3 regions of the Streptomyces sp. NBC_01092 genome follow, and region 1 is predicted to be linked to each of the others. Evidence: riboswitches for the same ligand, from Rfam matches in the RefSeq annotation. Region 1 holds a riboswitch; each other region holds the start of a gene.
The links. A riboswitch is a leader RNA that binds a small molecule or an ion and turns the genes downstream of it on or off. The one in region 1 is predicted to bind cyclic di-AMP.
Positions count from the first base shown of each region.

Region 1 (5,395 bases):
CTACAGCTTCTCCACCGGCGCATACCGCAGCAGCAGCCGCTTCGGCTTGGTGTCGCCGAAGTCGACCGTCGCCTCGGCGTTCGCGCCCGTGCCCTTCACCGCCATCACCGTGCCGAGCCCGAACTGGTCATGCGTGACGCGGTCACCGACGGCCAGCTGGACGACCGGCTTCTCGCCGGTGCGGCGCGTGGCGAAGCCGGACGCGCCCGAGGCCGAGGAGCGCGAGCGGGACGAGGACAGCGAGGCGGCGACGCCGGACGCCGGACCGGAGGAGACGGGCGCGGTCGCCCCCGTGCGCTTCCAGTCGACGTGCTGAGCCGGGATCTCCTCCAGGAAGCGGGACGGCGGGTTGTACGAAGGCTGCCCCCAGGCGCTGCGCATCGACGAGCGCGTCAGATACAGCCGTTCACGCGCGCGCGTGATGCCGACGTACGCGAGCCGCCGCTCCTCCTCCAGCTCCTTGTTCTGGCCGAGGGCGCGCATGTGCGGGAAGACGCCGTCCTCCATGCCGGTGAGGAAGACGACCGGGAACTCCAGGCCCTTGGCGGTGTGCAGGGTCATGAGGGTGATGACACCCGACCCGTCCTCCTCCTCGTCCGGGATCTGGTCGGAGTCGGCGACGAGCGCGACCCGCTCCAGGAAGTCCGCGAGCCCACCGGTGGCCTCGCCCTCGCCCGACTCCTGCTCGAACTCCAGGGCGACGGCGGCGAGTTCCTGGAGGTTCTCGATCCGGGTCTCGTCCTGAGGGTCGGTGGAGGCCTGCAACTCGGCCAGGTACCCGGTCCGTTCGAGGACCGCCTCCAGGACGGTCGCCGGTCCCGCGCCGGACTCGACGATCGTACGGAGCTCCTCCATCAGCGTGTTGAACCGCTTGACGGCGTTCGTCGACCGCGCGGCCATGCCGTACGCCTCGTCGACCCGCCGCAGCGCCTGCGGGAAGCTGATCTTCTCGCGCTGCGACAGCGCGTCGATCATCGCCTCGGCGCGATCGCCGATGCCGCGCTTGGGCACGTTCAGGATCCGCCGCAGCGGCACGGAGTCCTCGGGGTTGGCCAGCACGCGCAGGTAGGCCAGGACGTCCCGGACCTCCTTGCGCTCGTAGAACCGGACGCCGCCGACGACCTTGTAGGGCAGGCCGACGCGGATGAAGATCTCTTCGAAGACACGGGACTGGGCGTTCGTACGGTAGAAGACGGCGACGTCGCCGGCCTTCGCGTCGCCCGCGTCCGTCAGTCGGTCTATCTCCTCGGCGACGAACTGTGCCTCGTCGTGCTCGGTGTCCGCGACATAGCCGGTGATGCGCGCGCCTGCGCCAGCGTTGGTCCACAGGTTCTTGGGGCGGCGGGACTCGTTGCGCTCGATGACCGCGTTGGCGGCGCTCAGGATCGTCTGGCTGGAGCGGTAGTTCTGCTCCAGCAGGATCGTCGTCGCGTCCGGGTAGTCCTCCTCGAACTGGAGGATGTTGCGGATGGTGGCGCCGCGGAAGGCGTAGATCGACTGGTCGGCGTCGCCCACCACGCACAGCTCGGCCGGCGGGACGTCGGACTCGTTCGGCGGCACGTCGACGGGGTGCTCGCGCGTGCCGACGAGCTCGCGCACGAGGGCGTACTGCGCGTGGTTGGTGTCCTGGTACTCATCCACCAGCACATGCCGGAAGCGACGGTGGTAGTGCTCGGCGACGTCCGGGAAGGCGCGCAGCAGGTTGACCGTCGTCATGATCAGGTCGTCGAAGTCGAGGGCGTTCGCCTCCCGCAACCGCGACTGGTACAGGACGTACGCCTGCGCGAGGGTCTTCTCGAAGCCGTCCGTCGCCTGGGCGGCGAAGTCCTCCTCGTCGATCAGCTCGTTCTTCAGATTGCTGATCTTGGCGCTGAAGGACTTGGGCGGAAACCGCTTGGGGTCGAGATCCAGATCACGGCACACGAGCGCCATCAGCCGCTTGCTGTCGGCGGCGTCGTAGATCGAGAAGGACGAGGTGAACCCGAGCTTCTTGCTCTCCCGGCGCAGGATGCGCACACACGCGCTGTGGAAGGTCATCACCCACATCGCGTTCGCGCGCGGGCCGACGAGGTGCTCGACGCGCTCCTTCATCTCGCCCGCGGCCTTGTTGGTGAAGGTGATCGCGAGGATCTGCCCCGGATGCACGCTCCGCTCGGCGAGCAGGTGGGCGATGCGATGGGTGAGCACCCGGGTCTTGCCGGACCCGGCCCCGGCCACGATGAGCAGCGGGGTGTCGGAGTGGACGACGGCGGCACGCTGGTTCTCGTTCAGCCCCTCCAGCAGCGCCGCGGCGTCGATGGCGGGGCGCGGGGCGCCGTCGCGGTAGTAGCCGTCCCGGTCCGGTGGCACGTCGAACTTCCCACCGAACAGATCGTCCGGAACCGGTTCCGGAGTGTGATCGTCCTCGGGCGGCGGCGGGTGTTCTTCCTCGCGGGCCCGTGGGGCCTGGAGGTCCGCCAGGAAGCTGTCGTCAAAGAGGCTGCTCATCGCTCTCCGAGTCTAGGCCGCGCCACTGACAACCCGCCGCCGCCCTCGGAACATCACCGGCCCAGGAACCCGACGATCTTCCGACCCGCTCCCCCAGCCCGCCCCATCACCCACCCCATCACCCCCCGCGACCGCTCCACCACGACCGGCAACCGACCAGGCCAGGCCGCCACTGTCAGTCCCATATCGGTTCAACCGAGACATCAAGCAGAAGGCATCCCACACCTCCGCACACCACCCCGAACCAACCACCGCCCACAAGATTTCGCTTCAAGGTCACGAAAATGTATCGGGCATATCGAACATCAACCTTCACAGGGGCCACACGAGTTGGCTACCGTGCCGGACAGGCCGTACGACCCCCTCCGGCGAACGACGCCGGGCCGCACGGCCTCCGCCGAGTCCGCACGCCTCACGGCAAGCCGGAGCCGGGGACCCACCGAACTTGGGGTGAATCGGCCCGACTTCCCTCCCGGAAGTGGCCGTAGGGCAACCCTTCCGATCCACCCGCCCGAACCCGACAGCTAACTCGGTAGGCGGAGTATGGAAGGAGTCGCCTCCCTTGGCGTCGCACCGCAAGTCGCGTCCCGCCGGTACGCGCGTAGCAGGCATACGCACCCCTGCCCTCGCCACGGCCGCCCTCACGTCCGTGGCCCTGTTGTCCCAGACGGCCAACGCCAGCCCCTCGACGGACGACAAGCCCAGCCTCGAAGAGGTCGAGAAGAAGGTCGACGACCTCTACCGCCAGGCGGAGTCGGCGACCGAGAAGTACAACGCGGCGAAGGACCAGACCACCAAGCAGCGCAAGCGCGTCGACACGCTCCTCGACGACGTCGCCCAGCGCACCCAGAAGCTCAACGAAGCGCGTGAGGAACTGGGCCGCAACGCCGCCGCGCAGTACCGCACGGGTGCCGCGGCGCCCGACACGGCGACCTTCCTCCTGGCGGACACTCCGCAGGACTACTTCGACCAGAACCAGCTGATGGACCGCATGACGGGCCGTCAGAAGGAAGCGGTCGACGACTACTTCACCCAACAGTCCGCGACGATGAAGAAGCGCCAGGAGGCCACCCGGAGCCTCGAGACGCTCACCGAGTCGCAGAGCGACCTCCAGTCCGCGAAGACCACCGTCCAGCAGAAGCTCTCCGACGCACGCGAACTTCTCTCGAAGCTGACGGCGGAGGAGAAGGCCCGCCTCGCCGCGATCGAGAAGGCCAAGCAGGAAGAGGCCGCCCGCAAGGCCGCCGAACTGGCCCGGCAGCAGGCGGAAGCCGAACGCCAGCGTCAGGAGCAGGAGGCTGCCGCCCAGCAGCAGCAGCAGGAGAGCACCGAGCCGCCCGCCGACTCGAGCGGCTCGGACTCCAGCAACTCGGACTCGTCCGCGGACTCCTCGTACGCCACCAAGGCCGAGAAGGCCCTGGCCTTCGCCCGCTCCCAGGTGGGCAAGCCGTACGTGTGGGGCGCCACCGGCCCCGACTCCTACGACTGCTCCGGCCTCACCCAGGCTGCCTGGAAGGCCGCCGGCGTGGACATCCCGCGCGTCACCTACGACCAGGTCAACGCCGGCACCACGGTCTCCCTCTCCAACGCCCAGCCCGGCGACCTGGTCTTCTTCTACGACGACATCACCCACGTGGGCATCTACATAGGCAACGGCATGATGATCCACGCCCCGAAGCCCGGCACGTACGTCCGCGAGGAGTCGATCTACTACGACGGAGAGTCGTCGATCCACAGCGTGGTCCGCCCGGCCTGACACCGGTCAGGATCGGGTGACCTCGCGACGTACCGGGGGGATCGGACGTGCCGGGGGGATCGAGGGGGAGCGAGCACGCCCCACCCCCCGGCACCGGGCGATTTCACCCCACCCCCGAGCGCGCCCCGCCTCCAACCCCCACGGCGCTCCATAGCATCGCCCCATGCCCGCCACCACCACCCCCACTTCCCCCCTCCACACCTGGTGGTCGCAGCGACCCCCCGCAGCCGGTGCCGCAGTCTTGGCCACCGGCATCCTCTCGGTGGGCTTCCACCAGACGGGCTACGAGACCCTCTCCCGCATCGCCCTCGCCCTCGCCTGCGCGGCCTGGCTCGCCCTCGCCGCCGACTTCACCGCACGGTTCCTCCTGGACCGCCCGAACTGGCTGAAGCAGGCGGCCACCCCGGCCGCCCTGACCGCCGTCGCCGCAACGACAGTCCTCGGCACCCGTTTCACCGCCCTCGGCTGGGAAACCCTCGCGGAGGCCCTCCTGGCCCTCGCCGCCGTGCTCTGGCCGGTCCTCCTGCTCGCCGTCCTGCGACACTGGCGCCGCCACATGCCCGGCGCGGTGTTCCTGGTCTGCGTGGCCACCCAGGGCCTGGCGGTCCTGGGCGCGACCCTCGCCGCCGCCGAGACGACGGCATGGCTCGCCCACGTGTCGCTCGTGTTCTTCTGGCTGGGTCTCGTCCTCTACGTCGTCGCCCTGCCCCACTTCGACCGGAGCCAGCTCGCCCGGGGCGCCGGCGACCAGTGGGTGGCAGGCGGCGCCCTCGCCATCTCCGCACTGGCCGGCTCGAGACTCCTCGCCGCCGACAGCCCCGAGCTGTACCTCTGGAACGACGACGACTACGGCGTCCTGCGCACGGTGAGCGTCGCCCTGCTCGTACTCGACCTGGCCTGGTACGTCGTCCTGCTCCTCGCCGAGTTCGCATGGCCACGCCTGCGCTACGACGTACGCCGCTGGGCCACGGTGTTCCCGATGGGCATGACGGCGGCGGCGGCACTCTCCGTCGGCACCGCCGTGGACGTCTCGTGGCTGGAGCCCCTGGGCAAGGCACTGCTGTGGATCGCGGTGGCGGCATGGCTCGCGGTGGCCGCGGGCGCGGCATGGACCTACACGGGCCGCGGCTCCCGGCCCGGAACCCAGGCACC
Region 1 is NZ_CP108659.1:6,507,966-6,513,360, reverse strand. Features, by position in the region: gene pcrA (DNA helicase PcrA) at 1-2,487, opposite strand; cyclic di-AMP (ydaO/yuaA leader) riboswitch at 2,873-3,042, shown strand; gene OG254_RS29815 (NlpC/P60 family protein) at 3,050-4,243, shown strand; gene OG254_RS29810 (tellurite resistance/C4-dicarboxylate transporter family protein) at 4,407-5,395, shown strand, end outside.

Region 2 (5,395 bases), 2.9 Mb from region 1:
GTCGTCCGTCCACTGTCGGCAGGCCGCCCACATCACGGAAGTTACGAACCCCGGCCAGTTCGGGCTCGGTCGACGGGATCTGCTGCGTCACGGGGGCTCCTCCCAGTCAGCCCCGACGGCGCGGCTCGGCGATGCGGCCGACGGGGTGCGCTCTCGACCATACGACATGGATTCCTGGCCCAATGAGTTATCCACAGGCGTTGCCCCGGGGCCGCTCGACCCTTGATGATGTTGGTACTTGATCGCACCTGTTCGTCTCTGTGGGGGCTTGATGCTGGAGATCTCCGACAACGGCCGTACGTGGCTCCTTTCCGGGCCGACCAGCAGCTACGCCGTCCATCTGACCGACGGCGACGAACTGCTGCACCTGCACTGGGGGCCGCGGATCGAGCTCGCCGACGCCGAGGCCCTCGCTGTCCGCCCGCTGCCGGAGTACTGGCCCTTCGAGTCCCCGCTCGACGGCCGCGAGGAGTACCCGGTCGAGGGCGGCCCCCGCTTCGTACGGCCCGCCCTGTCCGTGCGCACCGACGAGCGGCGCGGCACCGAGTGGGGTTTCGAGCGCCACGAGACCGAGGGTGACGAGCTGCGGTTGCGCTTTCGTGACGGCGGGCTGAAGGTCACCCTGCACTACCGGATGCGCCAGGACGTCGTGGAGCGCTGGGTGACTCTGGACAACGAGGGGCCCGCCCTGGAGCTGCTGCGGGCCGACTCGGCGACCTGGACGCTGCCGGACCGGGAGGACTGGCGGCTGTCCCAGCTGCACGGCCGCTGGGGTGCCGAGTCCCGGCTGGCACAGGCCCCGCTCACCTACGGTGAGAAGGTCATCGGCAGCCGTCGCGGACACACCGGGCACCAGCACCTGCCGTGGGTCGCGCTCGACACGGACGCCACCGAGGAGCGCGGCGAGGTCTACGGCTGCGCGCTCGGCTGGTCCGGGTCCTGGCGCATCGGCGTGGCCCAACTCCCGGACGCGCGCGTGCAGATCACCGGCGGAGCCGGGTACGACGACTCGGGTCTGCTGCGCCTGGCGGCGGGGGAGTCCTTCACGACACCCGTCTTCGCAGGCCTCTGGAGCGACGGCGGCTTCGGCGGGGCCAGCCGCGCCTGGCATGCGTACCAGCGCGCGTATGTGGTCCCGGACGCCGACCAGGACCGGCCCGTGCTGTTCAACTCCTGGGAGGCGACGGAGTTCGACATCTCCGAGAAACAGCAGAGCCTGCTCGCGCGGCGGGCCGCGGCCATGGGCGTCGAGCTGTTCGTCGTCGACGACGGCTGGTTCGGCACGCGCACCAGCGACCGCGCCGGGCTCGGCGACTGGACGCCCAACCCCGACCGCTTCCCGTCCGGCCTCAAGCCGCTCGCCGAGCACGTGCACACGCTCGGCATGCAGTTCGGCATCTGGGTCGAACCGGAAATGGTCAATCCGGACAGCGAGCTGTATCGCGCCCACCCGGACTGGGTGCAGTACCAAACGGGACGAAAGCGTACGGACTTCCGTAATCAACTCGTACTGAACCTCGCCCGCGACGATGTCCAGGAGTACCTCTGGGAACAGCTCGACGGGCTCCTCTCCAGCGCCCCGATCGACTATGTGAAGTGGGACTTCAACCGCTGCTTCTCCGACGCCGGCTGGCCCGGCGAGCCGTATCCGCAGCGCCTGTGGGTCGACCATGTGCGCGCCCTGTACGCCCTGCTGGACCGGCTGCGCGCCACTCATCCCGGCGTCGCCTTCGAGTCCTGCTCGGGCGGCGGCGGACGGATCGACCTCGGCGTGCTGAGCCGTACGGACCAGGTGTGGACCTCGGACAACACCGACCCCCTCGACCGGCTCGCCATCCAGCACGGCTTCAGCCAGATCCACCCGGCCCGGGCCATGGCCGCCTGGGTCACGGACAGCCCGAACGCCATGCTCAACCACCGCGCCAGCTCGCTGCGCTTCCGGTTCGTGAGCGCCATGGCCGGGGTGCTCGGGGTCGGCGGTGACCTCGCGCAGTGGACCGAGGAGGAGCTCGCCGAGGCCCGGGAGTGGGTGGCGCTCTACAAGGAGATCCGGCCCCTGGTGCAGCGCGGCGACCTCTACCGGCTGCGGCCTCCGCGTGGCGGGCTGAGTGCGGTGCAGTACGTGCTCGGGGGCGACGCGGTCGTCCTCGCCTGGCTCCAGGCGCAGAGCTACGGCGAGCCCCTTCCGGCGCTGCGGCTGCACGGCCTGGATCCGACAGTGTCGTATGAATGCCTTGAAACGGGCGAAATACACCGAGGGGCCGTACTGGTACATCACGGACTACCTACCGGCCTGAAGGGCGACCTGGATGCGGCAGTTATTCGGCTCCGTCGCATCTAGGTGTTCTGTCCGAATTGGCGCCTTCATTCCAACTCGCTCTGCAATAAAGAAAGCTGGAGCAGCGTCACGTGAGGAGCGTCATATCCGTGACGGTGCGTCGCCCGTCATGTCCACGTAATTCATGTGCTTTTCATGGGGCTTTGAGTCGGGCGGCACCCCCATATTTCACGCACGGTGACGGCTAATTCCCACAAGGGATCAACAGGAACGCATTCGGACGGAACCTCTCACTTGTTCCTTTGCGTCTTCCTCGCTTACGTTCGCCACCAATCCGGACGGACGCCTAATCCTGCCGCCGCCTGGATCCCGCGCTAACTCACCCGTACACGGCAGGAGCGGGGGACCCACAGGTACAACCGCCTGTTCCGGTCTCCGGAACGGCTTGGGGTCAAGTCGCGCCTCGGCGCGGCCGGGCATCTCCAGCCCGCACCCGACAGCTCACCTCGCAGGCGCCGGAGAGGAATTCGCCATGCCCGCGAAGGGTAAGCACCGCCGTCCGAAGTCCCTGCGCTTCACCCGCTCCATCGCCGTCGCCGGAACCGGTGGCGCCGCTCTCGCTCTTCCGCTCATGGGAGCCACCGGCGCCCACGCCGCTCCCTCGCAGACCGTTTCGGAAAAGGCCGTCTCGTCCCTTCCGGCCGCCGGCCAGAAGGCTGCTGAGAAGAAGTCCGCCAAGAAGACGGACGTGCGGACCTATTCGGTGAAGGTCGGCGATTACCTTTCGAAGATCGCCAACGAGCAGAACGTCGGCGGTGGCTGGAAGAAGCTCTACGCCGACAACCGTGAGGCCGTCGGCGCCGACCCGTCGCTGATCCATCCCGGTCTGAAGCTGACGATCGGCGGCAAGAAGGCCCCGGCGACCGCCCCCAAGTCGTCGTCCTCCAAGCCGTCTTCGGCGTCCAAGTCGTCCTCGAAGGACTCGTCCGCCGCGAAGTCCGCCACGCCGAAGAAGGCGCAGAAGGCGACCACGGCCGCCGAGACGACCAGCACCGTCAACGGCTTCTCCGCCCCGCTGGACGGCGCTTCCCTCGGCACCGCCTACAAGGTCGCGGGCAGCATGTGGTCCAGCGGCTATCACACCGGCGTCGACTTCGCCGCCGCCACCGGCACCTCACTGAAGGCGGTCGGCGCGGGCACCGTCGTCTCGGCCGGCTGGGGCGGTGCGTACGGCAACCAGGTCGTCATCCAGCTCGCCGACGGCTACTACGCCCAGTACGCCCACCTGTCCTCGCTCTCGGTCTCCAGCGGCCAGAGCGTGACCGCGGGCCAGCAGATCGGCCTCTCCGGCGCGACCGGCAATGTCACCGGCCCGCACCTGCACTTCGAGATCCGCACCACGCCGGACTACGGCTCGGACGTGGACCCGGTCGCCTACCTGGCCTCCAAGGGCGTCTCCATCGGCTGACGCGAGAACCACCTGCCTGACACGCGGCCGAAGGCCGGACCCCGATCCCCGGGTCCGGCCTTCGGCATGTTCCGGGACTGGCGGTTGCGCGCGTCAACACCCCTGATCAGAGGGATATTCCTCGCTTGGCGAACACTTTAGGAGTGGCTTATCTCACCGCTCGTCAACCCTTTCCTACGGTCGCGTAGGTCACATTCAAAGGTGAATCATGTCCCGATGTGGCAGACGATTCGAAGAGTGACAGCAGATCAGTGATCGGGTCGTACGTTGCGGTGGGGGACAGCTTCACCGAGGGCGTCGGCGACCCCGGCCCCGACGGGGCGTTCGTCGGCTGGGCCGACCGGTTCGCGGTCCTGCTCGCGGACCGGCGCCCCGAGGGCGACTTCAACTACACCAACCTCGCCGTGCGCGGCAGACTGCTCGACCAGATCATCGAGGAACAGCTTCCGAAGGCCGCCGAACTGGCCCCGGACCTGGTCTCGTTCTCTGCGGGCGGCAATGACATCATCCGACCCGGAACCGACCCCGACGAGGTCGCCGAGCGCTTCGAGCGGGCGATCACCCGGCTCACCTCCGCCGTCGGCACCGTCATGGTGACGACCGGCTTCGACACCCGTGGCGTGCCCGTGCTGAAGCATCTGCGCGGCAAGATCGCCACGTACAACGGACATGTGCGGGCCATCGCCGACCGGCACGGCTGCCCGGTGCTCGACCTGTGGTCCCTCAAGGCCGTTCAGGACCGCCGGGCCTGGGACGACGACCGGCTCCACCTGTCTCCCGAGGGGCACACGCGCGTGGCGCTTCGCGCGGGCCAGGTCCTCGGCCTGGAGATCCCCGCCGACCCGGACCAGCCCTGGCCGCCGCTCCCGCCGCGCGGCACGCTCGAGGTCCGTCGGGACGACGTCCACTGGGCGCGCGAGTACCTGGTGCCGTGGATCGGCCGACGACTGCGCGGCGAGTCGTCGGGGGACCATGTGACGGCCAAGGGCGCGCTGTCCCCGGACGACATCAAGATGCGGATCCGATCGGTGGCTTGAGAGCGGTTCACGAGCGACCGATACGTCCGGGCCTGCCGATGCCTGCCTGATCGGTACGGCCCGGACGGGTGCTCGCCCCGAACCCCCGTCGCCATCAGCGCGTCGACGCCGTCAACGCCTTCCGCTCCAGCCCGAGTTCCCGGGCGAGCGCCTCGTCCGCCCACTCCTGGGCACGCGCGCGTGAGATCGCACCCGGATACGACGTCAGCTGTACGGCGAGCCCGTCGAGCAGGGCCGTCAGGCGCAGGGCCGCGCCGTGCGGGTCGGGGCAGTGGAACTCCTGGGCGGCCACGCCCTCGGCGATCACCTCGGTGATCGCCCCCTTCCACTGCCGGTCGAGGTCCCGCGTGACCTCCTTGAGCGCGGGCTCGCGCAGCGCCGCCGCCCAGCCCTCGATCCACAGCCGCCAGCCCTTGGCCTGGCCGGTCGGCGCATACCAGCGCACGGCCGCCCGCAGCCGCCGCAGCGCCGTCGTACGTCGCCCGAGGAGCCGGCGCAGGTGGGCCAGGTCGCCTTGGGCCGCATGAGTGAACGCGGCCGCGACCAGCTTCTCCTTGGTGGCGAAGTGATAGAGCACCAGCGCGTTGCTCACACCGAGCACCGAGGCCACGT
Region 2 is NZ_CP108659.1:9,424,250-9,429,644, forward strand. Features, by position in the region: gene OG254_RS42585 (tyrosine-protein phosphatase) at 1-91, opposite strand, end outside; gene OG254_RS42590 (alpha-galactosidase) at 272-2,341, shown strand; cyclic di-AMP (ydaO/yuaA leader) riboswitch at 2,641-2,806, shown strand; gene OG254_RS42595 (LysM peptidoglycan-binding domain-containing M23 family metallopeptidase) at 2,811-3,746, shown strand; gene OG254_RS42600 (SGNH/GDSL hydrolase family protein) at 3,998-4,783, shown strand; gene OG254_RS42605 (TetR/AcrR family transcriptional regulator) at 4,878-5,395, opposite strand, start outside.
Region 2: linked by a shared signal. The riboswitch ahead of OG254_RS42595 (LysM peptidoglycan-binding domain-containing M23 family metallopeptidase) and the one ahead of OG254_RS29815 (NlpC/P60 family protein) in region 1 are both predicted to bind cyclic di-AMP.

Region 3 (5,395 bases), 4.7 Mb from region 1:
CCTTGGAGTCGCGTACGGCGAACAGCCCGGTCCAGGGACCGGAGTGCGGCTGTGCCGTCTCGACGCAGTTGTTCGCCCCGGTGCTGTAGCTGCTGCGCAGCCAGCGTGCACCTGGCAGTTCGGTACTCGACGTGATGTTCCGAGGCGGTGCTGTCATGGTGCCTCCTTACGCGCCGCCACCTAACGCGGCGATGTAATCCAACGATTCCTCGGGCGAAAGGGCGTGGATCCGAAGGGCGTTGAAGGCCTCCGTGTAGGCCTGGAGGTCTTCTTTCCGTTCGAGATAGAGGCTACTCGTCAAGTGGTCGAGAACAACCACATCCAGATCAGAAGTGCTCGAAAATGAGAAGATAACGAAAGGGCCGGTGATGCCGACATGCTCGCCGGCCTTGAACGGCAGCACCTGAAGGCGGACCTGGGGCAGTCGCGCCGCCTCCATCAGCCGGTTCAGCTGCCCCGCCATCACCTCGGGCCCGCCGATCTCCCGCCGCAGCACCGCCTCGTCCAGTACCGCGCTCAGCCTCAGCGGCGGATCCCCCCGCAGCACGTCCTGCCTGGCCAGACGTACCGCGACCAGCGCGTCGAGGCGTTCGTCGGCGTCCGGGTCGAGCCCGCCCACCGCGACCCGGGTCACCGCCCGGGCGTACTCGGGCGTCTGGAGCAGCCCGGGCACCACGGACGTCTCCAACGTACGCATCGCGCTCGCCTGGGACTCCAGGCTGATGAAGTCCCGGTACGTCGGCGGCAGCACTCCGCGGTACGCGTGCCACCAGTGATGGCGGCCGCCACTCTCGTCGGAGCCCGCCAATACCAGCAGTAACTCCCGCAGTTGGGCATCCTCTACGCCGTAGACGTCGAGCAGTAACCGCACATCGGCCGGTTTCACCCCGCTGGCGCCGGTTTCGATCCGGCTCACCTTGGACTGGTGCCAGCCCGCCAGCCGGGCCGCCTCACCGCTGGTGAGCCCCGCCCCGGTGCGCAACGCGCGCAGTTCCGCGCCCAGTTTCCGGCGGCGCACCGCGGGACCGTGCTGCATGGGCTACTCCTTACTCCAACCGAGCCACCCAAATACGCTCTGCCGTCGCAGAGTTCACCGCATCGAGCGACAGATATATGCATATCTTGGTGGATCGGCACTCTGACGGGCCTGGTAATGGCAGTCTGGCGACGAAGCACCAGTCCGGGACCGTACTCGAACCATCCGCCCCGTGTCGGACTGCGCTCCCGTTGGGAAAGGGACGACGTCGCCATGGCAGATCATCTGGAAGCATCCGTCACTCTGCCGAGCGATCCCGCTTCGGTCTGCGCGGCCCGGGCCTATGTGCTCACCACCCTCGCCGAGTGGGGACTGCCGCCCGACACGGAAATCGCCGACACCATCCGCCTGATCGTCTCCGAACTCACCACCAACGCCGTACAGCACACCCTGGGCCAGTCACCCACCTTCACGGTGGACCTCGTGCTCGACCGTGACGAACACCTGCGCATCGGCGTCACCGACAGCCACCCCCGCTTCCCCAAACGCCTCCCGGCCGCCGTGCAGCAGGACAATGGACGCGGGATGGTCATCATCCGCTGGCTGACCGCGGAGTGCGGCGGCAAGCTGAGAGTGCGCCCGACCCGCGAGGGCGGCAAGACCGTCTCCATCGAACTGCCGTGGACCGTGCCTGCCGCTCCGGTCGCCGCCGCCGCCCCGCAGGAGCCGTAGCCCCTCAGGCCTGCTGCGGCTGTCCCGACGAGCGGCCGAAGGTGCCGCGCAGCAGGGCCCGGAAGGCGTCCGCGGCGGGAGCCGCCTCGTCGACGCGATGGGCGACCGAGACCGTACGGCGCAACTGCCCGCCTTCCAGCGCGCGCACCCCGACCGGTGTGACCGACGTGCGCGCCACCATCTCCGGTACGACCGCGACCCCCAGCCCCGCACTGGCCAGCGCGCACACCAGGAGATAGCCAGGCGTCGGCACCAGCACTGACGGCGTGGCCCCCGCCCTGGCCAGCGCCGCCTCCACACCCCGCCGGGCCGGAGCGTCCGGCGCCATGCTGATCAGGGGCTGCCCGGCGAGCTCGGCCAGCGGCAGCCGTGCGGCGCCGCTCGTGAGGACGTGGCCCGGAGCAGACACCAGGACGAGCTCCTCGACGAGGATCGCCTCGATGCCGACGGAGGCGGGCAGCGCGGTCGGTTCCCCCGGCTCGTAGGTGTGGGTCAGCGCCAGGTCGACCTCGCCCGCCGCCACCGCGGCGACCCCGGCCGACGGCTCGTAGTCGGCGACCGTCAGCTCCACGTCCGGATGCGCCCGGCGGAACGCGCTGAGGGCCGGCGGCAGCAGATGGATGCCGGCCGTCTGGAAGGTGCCGAGCCGCAGCGTGCCGCCGGACAGGCCGGTCAGCAGGGCCAGCTCGTGCCGGGCCCGGTCGAGCTCGTCGAGCACCCGCCGCGCCCGGGCCACCAGCAGCTCGCCCGCACCCGTGAGCCGCGCCCCGCGGTGGTGCCGTACCAGCAGGGCCGTGCCCGCCTCGCGCTCCAGCTTGGCCAGCTGCTGGGAGAGCGCGGGCGTGGTGTAGCCGAGCCGCTCGGCGGCCCGGGTGATCGAACCCGCCTCAGCGACCGCCACCAGGGCGGCGAGCCGGATCGGGTCGAACATGCGGGCCCCTGTCTGTCTGAACCTCAGCCTTAAGCAATGCTTTATGGCTTCCCAGGATATTCGACATACCTGCTGAAGGCTTCCGCGCGGCACGCTGGGTGGCATGGACGCTCAGCTCATCGCCTTCACCGGGGTCTCCGCCGGCCTCGTCGCCATACCCGGGGCCGACTTCACCGTCGTCGTACGCAACGCCCTCGTCTCGCGCCGGGCCGGCTCCGCCTGCGCGCTCGGGATCGGGGCGGGGCTGCTGGTGCATGTGACGCTGGCGGTGGTGGGCGTCGCCGCGGTCCTGGCCGCCGTACCGGCGCTGTTCGGCGCGCTCCAAGTGGTGGGCGGCGTCTACGTGTTGTACCTGGGCATCCAGACGCTGCGGCAGCGGCACACCGAAGTGGTGGACACGCGGGAGGAGTCCACCGCGCGGCCGCTGCGGCAGGGCTTCGTGACCAACGCCCTCAACCCGAAGGCGTCCCTCACGTTCCTCAGCGTGCTGCCTCAGTTCGTGCCCGCGGGCTCTCCCGCGATGCCCAGGACGCTGCTGCTCGCCCTGATCGTGCTGGCGATCGCGCTGGTGTGGTTCCAGGTGGTCGCCCTGCTGGTGGACCGGCTCGGCAGGTGGCTGCGCCGGCCGCGGGCCGCTCGTGCGGTCACGCTCGCCACCGGCGCGGCGCTGACGGCCTTCGGCGCGGCTCTCCTCGCGGGGCCGCTGATGGCCGTCTGAGGCCCCGGGAACGGTGACGGCGGGTCAGGCCGCCGCCACCGCCCCCGGGAAGGTCACTTGACCCGGCCGTACCAGACGCTCCTCGTCCAGATCTTCTGGAGCTTCACGACGTCCCCGGTCTTCGGGGAGTGCCAGAGCTTTCCCTTCCCGGCGTAGATGCCGACGTGGTAGACGTACGACCCCGAGTGGAAGAACACCAGGTCCCCGGCCTTGCGGTTCTTGGCGGAGATGTGGCGCGTCTTGTTGTACTGCTGGGCCGCCGTGCGGGGCAGCTTCTTGCCCGCCTTCTTGTACGAGTACAGCGTGAGCCCGGAGCAGTCGAACCGGTTCGGCCCCGTGGCGCCCCACCTGTACGGGGAGCCCTTCTTCGAGGCCGCGATCTGAAGTGCCTTCGACGCCGGCGTGGCGGCCTCCGCCTCCGAGGCGAGGCCGGGCGCCACGATCGAGCCGCCCACAGCGGCGAGGGTCATGGCCGAGGCCGTACCGGCGCGGACCATGAGCGACGGGACACGATTGAGCGCAGTCATGCGCAACCCTTCGTCAGCCGCCTGTGAAGGATGACCTGTCGGATTCGGGCTGGCGAAGTTGCCCGGCCGCGTTGCCGCGGCTTCACCCCAAGGGTTGCTCGGATCGAACGAACGTCCGCTCCGGCGACCCGTCTTGCTCGGGTCCTCCACTCCTGCCGATCCACTCCGTCGACCGGTCATCCGGGAGGCGGCAGGACTCGGCGTCCGCCCGGACCGCCCCGCCGCTGCGGCGGGGGCTTGTCGTCAGTCAGGGATCTTGACGCACGAATGAACGAAATACCCAACGGAATCGGGGGTTTGTGGTGTTACTCACCACTCACCCGTTCGGGTGGGTACCGCCGTGTTCGAGGGGGTGTCCAGGGGGTCGAGGAGTCCCGGACCAGGGATGGAGTGCCTGATTCCGCCTGGGGGTCATGTCCGTTGCGCAACCCTGACGGGCGTACAAAAGTAGAACTGGCTACGCCGAACGGGGGTACGCCGTTTGGTCCGTTTCGGCTCAGCTCCGGACGCCTCGTCAGTGGGTCGGGGCGTCCGGAATCCGGGTCGTACGCGTCGTCAACTGTCGGAGCGCGGGGGCACCGTGACACGAGCCGTGCGGCGCTCTCCGTCCAGCACGCGCAACGCACGCGCCAGCGTGTGAGCGTGCAGCTCCGTCTCGCCCCGCTGGTGCATCAGCGCCAGCGCGTCCCGTAGCTCGGCCGCTCTGCTCACGAGCGCCTGCGCGGCACGCAGTCCTCGATAGGTATCGCCTTCCTGCGCCGGGTTGATCCGGCCGAGCAGGTCCACCACGTCGAGATAACGGTCGATCAACTCGCCCTCCGCACGGGTCAGTGCGGGCAGCGGAGGCAACTCGGGTGGAAGCACCGGCCGGTCACCGTCCCGTCGGCGGAGCGAGCGTGGCCTTGCGGCTCGGGACGATCCGGTCCACCAGCCCGTATTCCAGCGCCTCTTGGGCGTTCAGGATCTTGTCCCGCTCGATGTCGGCGGCCACTTGCTCGCGAGCGCGCCCGGTGTGCCGGGCGAGCATCTCCTCCAGGCGGGTGCGAACCCGCGTCAGTTCGTCCGCCTGGATCGCCAGATCGCTCGCCTGCCCCTCGACCGGCTCGGGCAGCGCCGGCTGATGGATCACCACCCGGGCCCCCGGCAGCGCGAACCGCTTGCCCGGGGTGCCCGCCGCCAGCAGCACGGCGCCGGCCGAGGCAGCCTGGCCCAGGCAGATCGTCTCCACGTCACAGGCGACGAACTGCATCGTGTCGTAGATCGCCGACATCGCACTGAACGAGCCGCCGGGCGAATTGATGTACAGCGAGATGTCCTGGTCGGGGTCCTTGTGCTCCAGGTACATGAACTGGGCCATCACGTCGTTCGCCGACGTGTCGTCGATCGGCGTGCCGAGAAAGACGATCCGCTCCTCCATCAGCTTCGAGTACGGATCCTGCGTCCTGACGCCTGAACTCGTGCGTTCGGTGAACTCGGGCAGTACGTAGCGGGCGGACGGTCGGGTCATGGCT
Region 3 is NZ_CP108659.1:1,760,082-1,765,476, reverse strand. Features, by position in the region: gene OG254_RS07695 (DUF397 domain-containing protein) at 1-157, opposite strand, end outside; gene OG254_RS07690 (helix-turn-helix transcriptional regulator) at 167-1,036, opposite strand; gene OG254_RS07685 (ATP-binding protein) at 1,250-1,708, shown strand; gene OG254_RS07680 (LysR family transcriptional regulator) at 1,713-2,639, opposite strand; gene OG254_RS07675 (LysE family translocator) at 2,743-3,357, shown strand; gene OG254_RS07670 (C40 family peptidase) at 3,411-3,884, opposite strand; cyclic di-AMP (ydaO/yuaA leader) riboswitch at 3,888-4,097, opposite strand; gene OG254_RS07665 (hypothetical protein) at 4,440-4,748, opposite strand; gene OG254_RS07660 (ATP-dependent Clp protease proteolytic subunit) at 4,756-5,391, opposite strand.
Region 3: linked by a shared signal. The riboswitch ahead of OG254_RS07670 (C40 family peptidase) and the one ahead of OG254_RS29815 (NlpC/P60 family protein) in region 1 are both predicted to bind cyclic di-AMP.